One region of the Tindallia texcoconensis genome, then DNA from elsewhere that is predicted to be linked to it. Evidence: riboswitches for the same ligand, from Rfam matches in the RefSeq annotation. Region 1 holds a riboswitch; the other holds the start of a gene.
What was found. A riboswitch is a leader RNA that binds a small molecule or an ion and turns the genes downstream of it on or off. The one in region 1 is predicted to bind glycine.
Positions count from the first base shown of each region.

Region 2: it holds a riboswitch for glycine, as region 1 does, so the genes downstream of both, gcvT (glycine cleavage system aminomethyltransferase GcvT) here and ACZ47N_RS05260 (GrdX family protein) in region 1, are expected to answer to the same signal.

Region 1 is NZ_AP042431.1:1,131,904-1,140,614, reverse strand. It holds gene ACZ47N_RS05295 (methyl-accepting chemotaxis protein) at 1-1,271, shown strand, start outside; gene ACZ47N_RS05290 (TVP38/TMEM64 family protein) at 1,417-2,073, shown strand; gene tadA (tRNA adenosine(34) deaminase TadA) at 2,119-2,604, shown strand; gene ACZ47N_RS05280 (putative Se/S carrier protein) at 2,759-3,052, shown strand; gene ACZ47N_RS05275 (acyl-CoA dehydratase activase) at 3,091-3,846, shown strand; tRNA gene ACZ47N_RS05270 (tRNA-Ser) at 3,981-4,068, shown strand; RNA gene ffs (signal recognition particle sRNA large type) at 4,090-4,354, shown strand; glycine riboswitch at 4,691-4,791, shown strand; gene ACZ47N_RS05260 (GrdX family protein) at 4,960-5,340, shown strand; gene ACZ47N_RS05255 (glycine/sarcosine/betaine reductase component B subunit) at 5,373-6,659, shown strand; gene grdB (glycine reductase complex selenoprotein B) at 6,743-8,050, shown strand; gene trxA (thioredoxin TrxA) at 8,100-8,417, shown strand; gene grdA (glycine/sarcosine/betaine reductase complex selenoprotein A) at 8,533-8,711, shown strand, end outside.
Region 2 is NZ_AP042431.1:2,349,268-2,357,978, forward strand. It holds gene ACZ47N_RS10600 (hypothetical protein) at 1-176, shown strand, start outside; gene ACZ47N_RS10605 (ABC transporter ATP-binding protein) at 173-1,984, opposite strand; gene ACZ47N_RS10610 (ABC transporter ATP-binding protein) at 2,013-3,716, opposite strand; glycine riboswitch at 3,860-3,959, shown strand; glycine riboswitch at 3,963-4,053, shown strand; gene gcvT (glycine cleavage system aminomethyltransferase GcvT) at 4,167-5,279, shown strand; gene gcvH (glycine cleavage system protein GcvH) at 5,329-5,712, shown strand; gene gcvPA (aminomethyl-transferring glycine dehydrogenase subunit GcvPA) at 5,714-7,057, shown strand; gene gcvPB (aminomethyl-transferring glycine dehydrogenase subunit GcvPB) at 7,054-8,514, shown strand.

The DNA of each region.
Region 1 (8,711 bases):
AAGAGGAAATTGAAGTGTTTGACGTGGCGGTTCCCGTTGAAGTGGATGGTCACATTACGGGAGCGATTAATATTGGTTTTTCGATGAAAGAAGTAAACGAATCCATTCAACAAGTAATTCGGATTACCTTAATGACAGCAGTGGTTATTTTCATTATTCTTGCCCTAGTGTTATATTTCAATGTCAGTAAATCGGTAAAAGGCTTAAGCAAGATTAAAACCTTTGTCGAAAGCTTAGGCGAGGGGATCTTTACCAATGAAATGGATGAAGCACTCCTAAAAGATAAGGGAGAACTGGGAGAAATTTCAACATCCTTATTATTAACCCAGAAGAGCAATAAATCGATGATAGAAGATATTATTCAGCGAGCAGAGCAACTTTCAAACTCTTCCCATGAGTTAGAAGAAATTAGTAAAGTTTCCTTTACGGCGTCTAAAGAAGTAGAAGATGCGGTAGAACAAATATCCAAAGGAGCCACAGAACAGGCAGAAGAGACAGAAAAAGGAGCAGAAAATGCTCGTGCCTTAGGAGATGTAATGGACTCCAACGAGGATAAAATGAAAAGACTTAATACTTCGATCCAACAAATATCAGAACTCAAAGATTATGGCCTTAAAACCGTAGATAACCTGGTAGAAGATGCAAGAAAAAGCGATGAAGCCTCTAAAATGGTAAAGAAATTGATTAATCGAACCAATGAAAGCGCCAATACCATTACTCAAGCCATTGAAAACATTGGAAGCATTGCAGAGCAAACCAATCTATTGGCTTTAAACGCTTCCATTGAAGCAGCTCGAGCTGGTGAAGCTGGTAAAGGCTTTGCCGTAGTAGCAGAGGAAATTCGAAAACTTGCAGAACAATCCAATACCTTTAGCGAAGAAATTACTACGGTCATCAACACCCTACAGGTAGAAACCGACGAAGGAGTAACCACCGTAGAAGATCTAGAAAAGATTATGGATCATCAAATGCAAAGTGTGACCCATACATCAGACAACTTCAAGGACATTGCAAAATCCTTGGAAAACATGAAACAATCCTTAGAAGCCATCAACACCTCGGGCCAAGAAATGACGGATAAAAAGAACGAGATTATCGCTGTGATTGATAATCTAGCAGCTATTTCTCAAGAAAATGCTGCCAGCACCCAGGAAGTGGCTGCAAGTATGACCACTCAAGGAGAGTCTGTTAATGACATCTTTAAGTCCAGTGAAGTTCTCTCGAAACTAGCAGACGAAATGAAAGAACGAGTGAAAGAGTTTACGGTTTAAGCCTTGATATCCAGTAAGAGGTGAAGGATTCTTTCCTTCGCCTCTTACTTCACTACACTTAGTTTTTTCTTGGGTCACAAATTGTTTTTGTGGTCCATTTGTTATTTCAAGGGATTCCTTTAGGAACAGAAGGGAGCGTTCCGGCGTGAAAAGAAAAAAATACTTGTTGCTGGCAATCTTCCTTGCTATGATGGTAGGGTTCGCTATGATGACAGAAAGCCGCCGTGCTTGGTTGCTTAGGGTCGATGTAGAAGAAATTCAGCAAATGATTTTGGCCTATGGAGGCTGGAGTCGACTGGTTTTTTTAGCGCTCTCTATTTTTAGACCCTTAATGGCAATACCTGTTTCCTTTTTCTTTGTATCCGGCGGACTGGCTTTTGGAACCTTGGAAGGAAGCTTTTGGGCCTTAGGGGGAATGGCTGGCTCCACCTCCCTTATCTATTTGTTTTCCAGTCGGTTTCATCGGATCTTTCGTCGAATGGTGCCGTATAAATACATCAGGATGCTTTATAATGTAACAGAAAAAGACCTTATGCCTAAGATTTTTTCCATCCGAGTAACACCAGGAATGCCCTTTGACTCCATCACAGCAGCTTCCGGACTGGCTCGCCTTCCCTTTAAAAAATTCATGGTGGGAACCATGCTGGGAATGCTGCCCAAGGGAATTCTCTATACGTATTTAGGAGAAAATCTGGACAATTATTTATCGCCGAGTACCCTGATGGTTTATGGGATCTTACTGGCGATGGCCATAGCACCTCATGGCTACAAAAGATATATGCGGAAAAAGAAAGAATCATAAAAAGCCAGAAAAAGTGCTGGAAGCCTTTGGCAAAGGAGTTTTTAAATGATAGAAGAACATAAAGATGAATACTATATGAGACTAGCCCTAGAAGAAGCCGAGAAAGCCCAAGCCATAGGAGAGGTGCCGATTGGAGCTGTAGTGGTTCGAAAAGGAGAAATCATTGCCAGGGCCCATAATAAGCGAGAGATAGATAAAATGGCAACGGCCCATGCGGAACTGTTGGCCATCCAACAGGCTTGTCAAACCGCTGGTGGATGGAGGCTGACAGAAAGTACGCTATACGTAACCGTAGAACCCTGCCCTATGTGTGCAGGAGCTATTTTCCAAAGTCGAATTGACAGAGTGGTGATTGGTGCCATGGATCCTAAAGCCGGAGCCTGTGGTTCTTTGATGAATACCTTGCAAGATGAACGACTGAACCATCAAGCAGAAATCATTACAGGGGTATTGGAAGATCAGTGTTCTCGCATAATGAAAAATTTTTTCATGAAGCTTCGAGAGAAAAAGACCTATTCAAAAAAACTATAGAAATTCAAATACCCATAGAAAAAATCTATTTCAATTAAAAGCAGCTCCATGATAAAGTATCGAATGAATCCTGTTTAGAAGACTTCCTTTCTATAGGCGGTTTCGTCCTTAGGATGTCCATAAACCTTGACAGAATACATAGGAAGATGAAGGGATGATAAACGTGAAAGAAGAATGGCTCGTAGCCTTTCATTCCACTCACCACGCTATAGCGGCAGAACGTTTGGGAAAAGAGGCTGGATGGTCCATGGAAATGATTCCTACCCCAAGGGATATTTCAGCTAGTTGTGGCCTTTCGCTACATTTTCCAGTCTCCACGGAGACTGACCAAGCAACGGTGATGCAGAAACTGAAGGAAAAAAGAATTCTTTGGGCCGGCGTATACTTACCAGAGAAAGCCCCGAAAAATGGCAAGAAATGGAAACTTCTAGTGGCAGGAGAAGAATAAACAAAGAAACTACTTGGATGTAGCTTAGGAGGATCATTGTGGTTCGTATTGGAATAGATATTGGTTCAACGGTTACAAAAGCAGTGGTACTGCAAGGACAAGACATTATCGCATACCATCGGTTACCTACTGGCTGGAGCCCAAAAGAAACCGGAGAGGCCCTCATCCAACAATTAAAAGAGAAGCAAGGGTTTTCGGAACAGGAAATTAGTTCGGTGGTGACCACTGGTTACGGACGTAAAACCTTGTCCTTTGCTACTCGAAAAATAACAGAAATCACATGCCATGCCAAAGGTGCTTTTTACCTTAGTCCTACATCCAGAACCGTCATTGATATTGGAGGGCAAGACAGCAAAGTAATTCGGATGGACGATGCTGGAAATGTAGTGGATTTTATTATGAACGATAAATGTGCAGCTGGTACAGGGCAGTTTTTACAGGTAATGGCTACCCGTTTAGAAGTCGATGTTAAGGATCTAGAAAAAATGGCATTGCAGGATAAACCAGCTCAAATAAATAGTATGTGTACGGTTTTTGCTGAATCAGAAATCATCGGAATGTTGGCGGGTGGGGCTTCTAAGGAAAGCATTGCCTCCGGACTGCTATCGTCTACGGCTGGTCGAATTTCTACCCAGGCAATGAGAATAGGCGTGGAGGAATCCATATTTTTCTCAGGAGGCTTGGCGAGGAATAGATACCTACAACAGAAGCTTGAAGAAAACCTGGGAAAAGCCATAGAAGTGTCTTCCATGGCTCAGTATACAGGAGCCATTGGGGCTGCGCTTTTAGGGTAAAAGGAGTGAATACAATCAATTTACAAAAAAGCCTTGCCAAAGACAAGAGTTTTCTTTATAATAGATTGTGCGGCTATTCATCAAAGGAAGCCTAATAGAGGATCTGTTTAAAAGATCTGTTTGTGGATAATCAAGGAGAGGTGACCGAGTGGCTAAGGGGCACGCCTGGAAAGCGTGTAAGGCTTAACGGCCCCGCGGGTTCGAGTCCCGCTCTCTCCGCCATTAAATTTGTCATAAAGGTTGCTGTGCTAGATGGGGAGGTAGCGGTGCCCTATAACCTGCAAACCGCTATAGCAGGGTTGAATTCCCCGTGGAGGCATTGTATTTGTGGTGCAGACTCGGATAAGTGGTTATGACGATTGGGTCCCGCTCAACGAAAGCTCATGAACCCCGTCAGGTCCGGAAGGAAGCAGCGGTAAGTGATCCCTTTTGTGTGCTGCGGGCCAGCCTGATTTGAGCTAACTGTTCGGGTACCGGCTATGAAGCATTGTCGAATCGGGGTGCACAGCTTTTATTAATTACAGTTAAAAGAGTAAGCGTAATAAAAAAGACCAAAACCAAAAAAAATGATCGTAAAAGACAAGTGATAATACACTTGTCTTTTTTGTGGCTAAGGAAATAGCATGCGCATTTAACGTGTGGATTATTTTGTGACTTTGACTTTGTTTTTCCTTTCCAACTAACCAAGGAAATCGCAGAGGGCTGAATTACAATAGATCCAGCGTTCTTTTCCATGTTAATTTTTTATCAAAAAAAGGATTGCCTTTTATAGGAAAACGTTATATAATTATTGCAGAGATCGATATCAATATAGTGCATCGACAAAATTTCATACGAACACTGGATGACGCATGCGGGAGAGAGCTCGAAATGAGCCGCCGAAGGTAAAAGCTAATGGCTAAGATCCTTAGTGAATTTCTCAGGCAAAAAGACCGTGTGTTGACAGACCTCTGGAAAGCGAAAGCACCGAAGGAGCAAGTCCTGTTAATGATTTCATTAACAGGGAGAAACTCTCAGGTCCCAATACAGAGCAAATAGGATGAATTTCCTGTTTGCTCTTTTTTGCGACCAAGGAAATCGGCCTAAACATTCTTTTACCTAGGCGGTGGTGGCATGGTAACAACAAATAATCCAATGGTAAAACATTATCTGGAAGAGCAGGGAAAGCCCTTGTTTTGGGTAGAAGGGGATTACGAGGACGTACTGTTAGAGGTACGAAATCGAGTTCATGAAGGACATCAAATGCTTACCCATCCCTTAGCGGGCAGCGTTAAGCCCTATGAGACGCCTTACCGTACAGTGGTGATTTCCGACGAAAAAACCACCTTGCACATGCCGTCCCTTCAAACCTTAGAGCAGGCATTTGCATTGCTAGCATCCTTTAAAGGCAAAGATGGAAAACTTCATTCTCTGCGAACGTACAGAGAAGAAGATTTGCCAGACCTTCAATTAGTGGATTTGGACTTAATCAAGTCTGTTATAGAGGAACATTAAAAACGATAAAAGAAAAGAAAGGAGCGAAATGTATGAAACTCGAAGTAGGAAAAGTGTTTATTGAAGACGTTCAGTTTGGGGAAAAAACCCATGTGGACGGACACGTGTTGGTTGTGGATCACAGAGAGCTGCTGGAAGCCATTGGAGGCGATGAGCACCTATGGAAAATCCGAGTAGATTTAGCCCATCCAGGAGAATCTGTGCGTATTACACCCGTAAAAGATGTGATTGAACCACGGGTAAAGGTAAAAGGACATGGGGAGATTTTCCCAGGCATGTTGGGCAAAGTACACACCGTAGGAAATGGTAGAACCCATGCCATGAAAAACGTAGCAGTGGTAACCGCAGGAAAAGTAGTTGGTTTTCAGGAGGGAATTATCGATATGTCCGGTCCAGGCGCCGACTATACCCCCTTCTCCAAGACCCATAATGTCGTCATTACAGCAGAGCCGAAACCAGGCATCAAAGCCCACGACCACGAAGCCGCTTTAAGAACCGTGGGACTAAAAGCAGCCGCATTTTTGGGACAAGCCATCAAAGAAGTAGAGCCAGATGAAGTGAAGGTATACGAAACCCTTGCACCAAGAGAAGCAGCCGAATTATATCCAGACCTTCCACGGGTAGGATATGTGTATATGCTTCAAACCCAAGGATTGCTTCATGACACTTACGTATATGGCGTAGATGCTAAGAAATTGGTTCCAACTGTCATGTATCCAACAGAAATCATGGACGGCGCTATTGTTAGTGGAAACTGCGTTTCTGCCTGCGATAAGAACCCTACCTATATTCATCTCAACAATCCGGTTATTGAAGATTTATACGAAGAACATGGAAAGACCATTAACTTTCTGGGAGTCATCATCACCAACGAAAACGTTACCCTGGCAGACAAAGAACGATCCTCTAACTGGACAGCAAAGCTTTGCGAATTTATGGGCTTAGACGGAGCCATTGTGACACAGGAAGGCTTTGGAAATCCAGATACAGACTTAATTATGAATTGCCGAAAAATCGAAGAAAAAGGAATTAAAACCGTAATTGTGACAGACGAATATGCCGGCAGAGATGGCGCATCCCAGTCCTTGGCAGATGCAGATCCAAAAGCAAATGCCGTTGTCACCAACGGAAACGCCAACGAAACCATCCTTCTTCCAGATATGAACCGACTGATTGGAACAACAGCCTACATTGATTCTATTGCCGGCGGTTTTTCCGGAAGTCTTCGAGAAGATGGATCCATAGAAGTAGAGCTACAAGCGATTACAGGTGCCACCAACGAAACTGGATTCGGCCATCTGTCAGCAGTAGCCTATTAAAAACAAAGACACAGATAGTCAAAAAATAGGTAGATAAACGTTATTTTTAATGATAAAGGGTATACAAAGAAAGGATGGTATCGATGGCCAAAAAGCGAATTATTCATTATGTGAATCAGTTCTTTGCCGGTATTGGTGGCGAAGAAAAAGCAGATATACCACCAGAGTTAAGAGAAGGCGTAGTGGGCCCTGGAATGGCCTTCAATTCAGCTTTTGGAGAGGAAGCAGAAATTGTAGCCACCATTATTTGCGGCGATTCCTACTTCAACGAAAATCCTGAAACATCAAAACAAAAAATCCTTGAAATGATCAAACCCTACGAAGCAGACCTATTTATAGCAGGACCGGCCTTTAATGCGGGACGCTATGGAGTTGCTTGCGCTACGGTGGCTTGGATGGTGCAGGAAGAATTAAACATTCCAGTATTAACAGGAATGTACGTAGAAAACCCAGGGGCAGATTTGTTCCGAAAGGGAATCTATATCATTGAAACCGGCAATTCCGCTGCTGCCATGCGTAAGGCAGTGCCAGCCATGGTGAAAATGGCGAAGAAAATGCTTAATGGCGAAGAAATTGGTAAGCCAGAAGAAGAAGGATATATTCCGAGAGGCATTCGGAAAAATGTCTTTATGGAAGAAAGAGGTTCCCGCCGAGCCGTAAACATGATGATTGCCAAGCTAGGCGGCAAAGAGTACCAAACCGAATATGCCATGCCAGAATTTGACCGAGTACCACCAGCGGATCCGTTGGAAGACCTTAGTCATCTCAAGATAGCCATGGTTACTTCTGGTGGTATAGTGCCAAAACAAAACCCAGATCGAGTAGAATCCTCCAGTGCTTCTAAATTTGGAAAATATTCCATCGAAGGAGTAGAGGATTTAACGGAAGAAATGTATGAAACCGCTCATGGTGGCTATGACCCAATATATGCCAATGAAGATCCAGATCGAGTACTGCCCCTAGATGTACTGAGAGACATGGAGCGAGAAGGGGTTATTGGAAGTATCTTTGAATATTTCTATAGTACTGTGGGCAACGGAACCTCCGTAGGAAATTCAAAAGCCTTTGGAATCTCTATTGGAAAAGAACTAAAGCAAGCAGGGGTAGATGCGGTCTTGCTTACCTCCACATGAGGTACTTGTACACGTTGCGGTGCAACGATGGTTAAAGAAATTGAACGTTTTGGAATTCCAGTGGTTCATGTATGCACGGTAGTACCTATTTCTATGACCGTAGGAGCTAATCGAATTATCCCAGCAGTAGCCATTCCTCATCCATTTGGAAATCCAGTTCTGGAGCCGAAGGAAGAGAAAATGCTGAGACGTCGATTAGTAGAAAAAGCAATGAACTCCTTGAAAATGCATATTGAAACCCAAACCGTTATAGAATAAAGTCCTAACAAACAATCTATTGAAGAGAATGAAAACAGGAGGGGTCACAATGCTAGAACTAGATAAGAACACATTTCAAGAAGAAGTGTTAGATGCAAAAGGATTTGTATTAGTAGACTATTGGAGCGATGGATGCGAACCATGCAAAGCATTGCTTCCAGATATTGAAGCCTTGGCAGAAGCCTATGGAGACAAAGTGAAATTCACTAAGTTAAACATAACAGGCGCCCGTCGTTTGGCTATCTCCCAAAAAGTATTGGGACTGCCCACCATTATTCTATACAAAGATGGAGAAAAAGCAGCAGAAGTAACCAAAGATGATGCGACAAAAGCCAATATCGAAAAAATGATAACGGATCATGCATAAACAGATCCACCATAAGGCGTAGAAGTTATCCAGAAGGATGGCCTTTCCATGCTTCTGGATATCTCATAAATAAGATGAAAACACAAAAAAATAAAAAAAGAAAGGATGGTTCTAAATGAGTATCTTGGATGGCAAAAAAGTCATTATCATTGGCGACCGAGATGGTATTCCGGCACCGGCAATGGAAGAATGCCTGCAGGGTACCGGAGCAGAAGTAGTATTCTCTTCCACAGAATGCTTCGTCTGAACGGCTGCAGGTGCAATGGACCTAGAAAATCAAAATCGAGTGAATAC
Region 2 (8,711 bases), 1.2 Mb from region 1:
GGATTTGTCGGCAAGAGTCCTTATCCTTTGGCGATGTCCTAGTGCTAAAAAACACAGAAATAAAAAAACAAAAACTGTTGTTGGAGATAGGGGGTGTAGGATTTAAGTTAGAGGAAATACAGGAAGAGCCAGATCAATTCATGGTCTCCTATGGTTTCCCTGAAACAAGAACCTAAGAAACTTTGTTTTGTCCAGCAGTTACTAAAGTTTTGTAGTAATCATGGTGGTTCAGTAATTCAGCGTGAGTCCCACAAGCTTCTATTTGTCCATTTCTAAGAATGCAAATTCGGTCCAAGTTTTGGATTGTACGGATTCGGTGAGAAATGATGATAGCAGTTTTGCTGCCGATGATGTCATCTATTGATTGAAGTAGCAGATCTTCAAGAAAAATATCCATGCTAGAAGTAGCTTCATCTAAAATAAGAACTTCAGGTTCTTTTAATAAAGCTCTAGCAAAAGAAATTAACTGACGCTGGCCACCAGATAGACCAACGCCACCTTCTCCTAAAATAGTTTCATATTGATTTGGAAGCCTCATGATCATATCATGAGCCTTCGCTTTTTTTGAGGCTTGCTGGACTTGGCATAAACTTGCTTTGGGGTTACCTTGTCTAATGTTGTTGGCAATAGTATCGGAAAAAAGAAAAGTGGTCTGGGGAACCACCGCAATTTTTTTTCGAAGGAATGAAAGTGGAATAGTCGAAATCCTTTGATCATCCAATAGTATTTCTCCTTGTAGCGGATTATCCAAAGCCGTAAGAAGTCTTATGAGAGAGGATTTACCAGTGCCGCTTTCACCAACAATACCAATTCGCTCTCCTTTTTTGATGTCTAAATGGAGCCCCTTTAGTACAGGTTCAGTATCATAGGAAAAATATAAGTGCTTAAACGTTATTTGGAACTGAAATAAATTAGAATTCAATTGTACTGATTCGGGGTTAAGCTTGAGAAGTCGAGCTTCTTCGCTTTCAATAGACATTACATCCACAATTCGATGCAAAGAAGCGAATGCAGAAAGATAAATGTTGTATAAATCACTAAGATTTCTCATGGGCATGTAGAATTTGCGAATATAGGCTAGAAAAGCAACGAAAATCCCTAGTGTAATTCCGCTGGTTTGAACTTGAATGCCGCCGTACCATAAAAGAATGGCATTACCAAAGCCTGTGGTTAGAGACATAATGGGGAAAAACAAAGCTAGTAGGACCATAGCCTTTACATTAGCGTGAACGCTTTTTTGGCTTATTTGATCAAAATATTCCTCACTCTTTTCTTGTATGCCAAGGGACTGGATGACTCGAATTCCAGAAAAGTTTTCTTCTACCTGAGCGTTTAAATCGGCGGTTTTTTCTCGTACTTCAGTGAAGGCTTCTCTTATGCGACGTCCTAGTAAAGCCATGGTAATTAGAATTAAAGGTAGGGTAGCCAGTAAAAGCATGGTTAACTGTGGCTGCATTCGATACATCATTAAGGTGATTCCCAAAAGGATTAAGAGGTCACTCATTAAGCCAATGATACCTTCTGTAATCGCTTTTGATATGGAGGATACATCGTTCATTAATAAAGAGGAGAGAGTCCCTTTTTTATGGTATTCGTGAAAGCGTAAGGGCAGAGAAACAATTTTTTTGTGAAGTTCATTACGAATGGTAAAGACAGCTCTTTGACCAGCGGCTTGGCTCCAAATACGTTGTTGATAAGCAAAGTACCAAGAGGCTCCATACAAGGTGAAAAACACGCTCATTAAAAAGATCATTCCTTCTGGGTTACCGGGTAAGATATAATCATCCACCACCCGTTGTGTTAAATAAGGAGGGATGAGCACCGTAAAGCTATGAAGAAATGTAAATAATGCGGCAAGTAGCAGTTCTTTTCGGTACTTGCTGACAGCACTAAAAAAGAAATGGATATTTTCTTTGCGTAAATAGCGGATATGAAATTTATGTTCATTCCTATGCGTAGACTTGTTAAAAAAACTACCTCGCATGTATTTCCTTCCTTTCTGATTAAAGATCCTACAAGATGCTAAGTTCCACAAATTTCCTGTAATCTTCGCTAGAGTGCATCAGTTCTGTGTGAGTACCCTGGGCTTTTATAAGGCCTTCCTTCAAGAACACTACCCGATTTGTTTTTTGAAGTGTTGAAAGGCGATGTGCAATAATGATGGTTGTTTTTCCTTTCATGATACGTGAAATTTCATTCATGATGGTATTGTCTGTGAGAGTATCTACGCTGGAAGTAGGCTCATCTAAAACGAGTATTTCTGGTTTTTTGAGTAAGACACGGGCTAAGGCTAATCGCTGAGCCTGGCCACCAGAAAGACGGACACCTCTTTCGCCGACAGGCGTTTGATAGCCTGAAGGAAGGGATTGGATAAACGAGTCTAACCCAGCGGCTTTAGTAGCTTCTTGTAAGGCAGAGAAAGAAGCTTTAGGTGATCCAATAGAGATGTTTTCCTCAAGGCTGCCATCGAATAAAAAAGGATGCTGCATGACAAATCCAATTTTTTCTCGTAAGCTTGCCAAGGTATAGCAGGTGACTGGATCATCGTCAACCAGCACTTGGCCGGTATTGGGCTGGTAAAATCGAAGCAATAGCTGAAGGAGCGTTGTTTTACCAGCACCTGAAGGTCCTATTATTGCAGTGGTTTCACCTAAGTGGATTTGGAGATTAATACGATGTAAAACAGTTTCTTGATCATAAGAAAAAGATATATCTTTCATGACAATGGATTTTTTTAGCTTTTGGAAAGGGACAGCACCTGGCTCATCTTTGAGAGAAGTACTTTGATTCAAAATATCCATAATTCTGCTGGCTGCTGCATCACCTTGACTAAAAAGGTTGAGAAGAAACCCCGTTTGACGAATGGGTCGTCTTAACATATTTACATAAGCAAGAAATGCCACTAAGGTCCCAGGGGTCATATGATTGTAAGCAACTAACCATCCGCCTGCCAGCAGCACTAGTCCTGTAAAAAAACCAAGCAGAGTCTCTGCATAAGGCATCCAAAAGCCAGTTATGCGGTTGGCTTCAAGGGTTTCATTTAAAAGACAAGTATTTTCTCCAGAGAATTGAAGTTGTTGCCACTCTTCATTTCCAAAGAGTTTGGTTACTTCGATGCCAGCCAGGTTTTCTTGCACACGTGAAGTGAGAGTTCCTGTCTGTTTTCGAATTTCTTTGTAAGCTGGTCTAACTTTCCTGGCATATGTCCACATGGCGTGAATCATAGGCGGAATTAAAACCAAAAAAAGCAGACCCATGTAGGGGTTCCAATAGAATAAAGTGAGCAGAATCCAAAGGAGGACGAGACTATTGGTGATTACTTTCATCAATCCAAACCCAATGAAACGATTTAATGTATCCGTATCCGAGACGATGCGAGCCATTAGGTCACCAACACGGGCTTTGTCATAAAAAGAAAAGGATAATTGATTTAAGTGATGAAAAAGCTGGTTGCGTAGGTTGTGAATTACTTTCTGGCTAAGTAGTTCACTGAATACCTGTTGAGTAAAACTTACCAATCCTTCTAACAAGGAGAGTAGTACCATGGCTAAAGCTAACCAGATAAGCCATGTGGAGCTTCCTGATGGAAGGACGTGATCAATAGCATACTGCATAATCCAAGGAGGCAAGGTTGTTAAAAATGCAATCAATAGGAGCAAAAATCCGATGGCAAAAAAATGCCAGCCATAGGGCTTTAGAAAGGGCCATAACTTCATTGGTAACCCCCCTTTATAGTGTAGATTTCGTTTATTCATTATACCCCTTGCAGGATAAAATAACAAAGGCAAAACAATTTGTGTAACAATCATTGAATTTTCTTGAAAGAAAGGATACAATAGAATTAACTTAATATGCTAGGAGGAACATGGCGAGAGAGTCCGATACGGTGCCGAAGAAGCAATATGTAGAGTTGGGAACTTTGCATAGAATCTTTCAGGAAAAAGGATCGCCATGGGACAAAACTCTGGAAAGATCCAGTATGGACGCCGAAGGTGCAGTGCAGTCGCAATGTATTCTGGTGTGACTGTAAAAACTCTCAGGCTTACTACAGAGGGCATGCAACTATCATTTCCCAAAAGATAGTTAGTGTGTTCTTTTTTATGTAAGAATAAGGAATATGTCGGGAACTCAGGTGAAGGCGGTTGCTAGAAGAAAGGAGGCGCAATATGGTTGAAGAAAAACACACACCATTATTTGAATGGCATAAAGCCCATGGAGGGAAAATGGTGGAGTATGCCGGGTGGAGTATGCCGGTATTGTATGAGGGTCTTATGGAAGAGCATCAGGCGGTGAGGGGAAAAGCAGGCATGTTTGATGTTTCCCATATGGGAGAAGTGAGGGTGCATGGAAAACAAGCACTGAACTTTATCCAACACTTACTGACCAATGACTTTTCTTCCATGAAAGATGGAGAGATCCTATACACCTTCATGTGTTATCCTGAAGGCGGTGTAGTAGACGACCTATTGGTTTACCGATTCAAGGAAGATGAATATCTTTTGGTGATTAATGCTGGAAACGTTTCAAAAGATTTAGATTGGATTCAAAAACAGGCAGAAAGCTTTGATGTGACCATCAAAGATGAGTCTGATGATACAGGGGAATTAGCGATCCAAGGACCCTTGGCAGAAGTAATTACCCAAAAGTTAACAACAATAGATTTATCGGACATCAAGTTCTTTCATTTTAAAGACAACGTTACCATCGCTGGAGTGAATTGTCTTATTTCCAGAACGGGTTACACAGGTGAAGATGGATTTGAGATTTATACTCGCTGGGATGACTTAGAACAGATCTGGAAGGCGCTTATGGAAGCAGGACAAGGAGAAGGCATTCAAGCTGCAGGACTTGGCTGCAGAGATACATTGCGTTTTGAGGCGGGTTTACCGTTGTATGGACATGAAATAGATCAAGATATTTCTCCTCTAGAGGCAGGATTTGGATTTTTTGTAAACTTGAAAAAAGAAAACTTTATAGGAAAAGAAGTTTTGATGCAACAAAAACAAGAGGGAACCCCCCGTAAGTTAGTAGGGTTTGAACTAATTGGAAGAGGTATACCTAGAAGCGGATATGATGTGATGCTGAAGGATGAGAAGATAGGTGTTGTTACCACGGGATATTTGTCTCCTACTTTGAATAAAAATGTTGGTTTAGCCTTAGTCCATCGAAAAGCCATAGGAGATGCAAAGGAAATTCAAGTTCAGATTCGGAAAAAACGAGTAGATGCTAAATTGATTCCCAAGCCTTTTTATAGAAAGAACACCAAATCTAGAGAGTAGGTATACGGATACAATAAAATTAATATAAAAAAGACGAGGAGGAATTAAAATGAGAGAAATGGAAAAACTATTATTTACTGCTGAGCACGAATGGGTGGATGTTCAGGGCGATGAAATGTATATGGGTATTACTGATTTTGCCTCTAAGGCCTTGGGGGACATTGTTTTTATTGAATTACCAGAAGTGGATGAATCTTATGAAAAAGGAGATTCCTTCGGTGTTATTGAATCTGTGAAGGCGGCAGCAGATATGTATATTCCTGTTGATGGAACGGTGCTGGAAATCAATCCAGCCTTAGAAGATGATCCTTCACTTTTGAATCAGGCACCACTAGAAAACTGGTTCGTGAAAATTAAAATTAAAGATCAATCACAGTTGGAAGAGTTAATGAAACCGGAGGACTATCGAAGATTTTGTGAAGAGGAGGCTTAATATGTTTCCATATATCCCGCATACGGAAGAAGATATTCAAAATATGTTAAATACTTTGGGAATGAAAGATCTTGAAGATCTTTTTACAGATGTTCCAAAAGACGTTCGTCTTCAACGAGAGTTGGACTTGGAAGAGCCTAAATCAGAAATTGAGATTAGAAAGCATATGCAAGAGCTGGTGAAGCAAAATAAAAGTGCAGAAGAATTGGTATGCTTTTTAGGGGCTGGTGCGTATGATCATTATATTCCATCTGTGATCAAGCATATTACCTCACGGTCAGAGTTTTATACGGCATACACCCCTTATCAGGCAGAAGCCAGTCAAGGAACCCTTCAGGCTATTTTTGAATTCCAGACAATGATTGCAAATCTTACAGGCATGGATATAGCCAATGCATCTATGTATGATGGGGCTACAGCTACGGCAGAGGCTGCGTATATGGCAGCGGCACAAACGAGACGTAAGCAGGTGGTTGTTTCTGAAACCGTTCACCCTGCAACAAGAAAAGTACTGGAAACTTATGGTCGATTTAACGGTATTCAAGTTATAACAGTTCCTTCGAAAGAAGGAGTAACAGATTTAGAAAAAATGAGCGAACTTGTTACAAAGCAAACAGCAGGAGTGATCATCCAAAATCCAAACTTCTTTGGGATCATAGAAGAGGTAGAAGAGGCAGAAAAAATTGCTCATCGGGATAAAGGTTTACTGATCATGAATGTGGATCCGATTTCCCTTGGATTATTAAAGTCACCAGGAGAAATAGGAGCAGATATTGTAATAGGAGAAGGACAATCCTTAGGGAACCCCATGAATTACGGTGGGCCACATCTTGGATTTATGGCGGCAACTACTAAACTTATGAGGAAAATGCCTGGAAGAATAGTGGGACAAACAACGGATGCAGATGGCCATACTGGATATGTCCTTACACTGCAAACAAGAGAGCAACACATTCGTCGCGAAAAGGCAACCTCAAATATATGCTCAAATCAAGCATTGAATGCATTGGCAGCACTTACGTATATGTCTTTAATGGGAAAGAAAGGACTGCGTCAAGTAGCAGAGCAATCCTTTAAGCAAGCCCATTATGCCTTAGAGAAAATTGAGAAAGAAACCGGATTTAAAAGAACCTTTGACAAACCTTTCTTCAAAGAATTTATGGTAACGGCTCCCAAAGAGGTCAAAGAAGTAAATGAAGAACTGATGAAACAGGGTATACTGGGAGGTTTCTCTGTTGAAAAACATTATTCAGATATTAAAAAAGGAATGCTTCTTTGCGTTACAGAAAAGCGAAGCCTAGACGAAATTCATCAATTAGTAAAAGGTTTGGAGGGGATAAAATGATGGAGTATACGAAATTACTGTGCGACATTTCGAAACCTGGCAGAACTGGCTATCGTCTGCCTCCCGATGAACTTAAGGATATGAATATTGAAGAAGGTATACCAGAAAGCATGAGAGCAACAAAAGACTTGTCTTTACCTGAAGTCAGTGAATTAGATGTAGTTCGTCATTTTGTGAATATATCGCAGAAAAACTTTGCTATTGATAAAGGGTTTTATCCATTGGGTTCATGCACTATGAAATACAACCCCAAAATAAATGAAGATATCGCTTCATTGCCTGGATTTAGTATGATGCACCCTTACCAACCTGAAGAAACGGCTCAAGGTGCTTTGGAAATGATGTATGAGTTGGAAAAAATGCTGGCAGAAATTACTGGTATGGCAGGAATGACGCTACAGCCAGCTGCTGGAGCCCATGGTGAAATGACTGGATTGATGGTGATTAAAGCATATCACGATAAACGAGGAGATACCAAAAGAACAAAAATAATTGTACCAGACTCGGCACATGGAACAAATCCATCCAGCGCCCATGTTGTTGGATACGATGTGGTGGAAGTGAAGTCCAATAAAGAAGGGGATGTTGACCTGGAAAGTCTCAAGTCTGTTCTTGGGGACGACATCGCTGGATTGATGCTTACTAATCCTAGCACCTTAGGGTTATATGAAAGAAACATCGTGGAGATAGCTAAATTAGTGCATGAAGCAGGAGGACTCCTTTATTACGATGGCGCTAATGCAAACGCAATCTTAGGCATATCTCGACCTGGTGATATGGGTTTTGATGTAGTGCACTTGAATCTTCATAAAACCTTTACAACACCACATGGAGGAGGAGGACCCGGTAGCGGGCCGATTGGGGTTCGTGAAGATTTGCTGCAATTTCTTCCTATGCCTGTGATAGCCAAAGAAGGTAACTCCTTTAAATTAGACTATGATCGGCCTGATAGCATAGGCAAAATCCATTCTTTTTATGGTAACTTTGGCGTTAATGTGAAAGCCTATACCTACATTAAAACCATGGGAGCTGAAGGATTAAAAAAAGTAAGCCAAATGGCGGTTTTAAATGCTAATTACTTGATGCACCATCTAAAAGATCACTATAAACTGCCTTATGATCGAGTGTGCATGCATGAATTTGTTTTGGCTGGCCTAGGAAAAAAAGAGTTGGAAGTCAATACGACGGATGTGGCTAAGCGATTGCTAGATTATGGATTCCATCCACCAACAGTTTATTTCCCGCTGATTGTGCCAGAAGCATTAATGATTGAACCAACAGAAACAGAATGTAAAGAAACCTTGGATGCATTTATAGAGGCCATGGCAGCGATTTCCAAAGAAGCAGATGAAAACATCGAACTTCTTAAATCAGCACCCTTGGATATGCCAGTAAAAAGATTAGATGAAGTAAAAGCAGCTCGTGAACCAGTTCTAAAATGTGAAATACCTGTATAAACCTTTAGCTTGATAAAGCCGAGTGCCGGATATGCCTGGCCCTCGGTTTTTTAAGATTTAGGGTAGAATAGACTTGAATTGTACAGGAGACGGAAGGTCAGCAATCCTAAAGAAAAGTCTAGAGTTAAAGATAGGATCATATGAACGTTCAACAAAATGGCTAGCACTTATATATCTTAGGAGTGGAGGGATTTTCG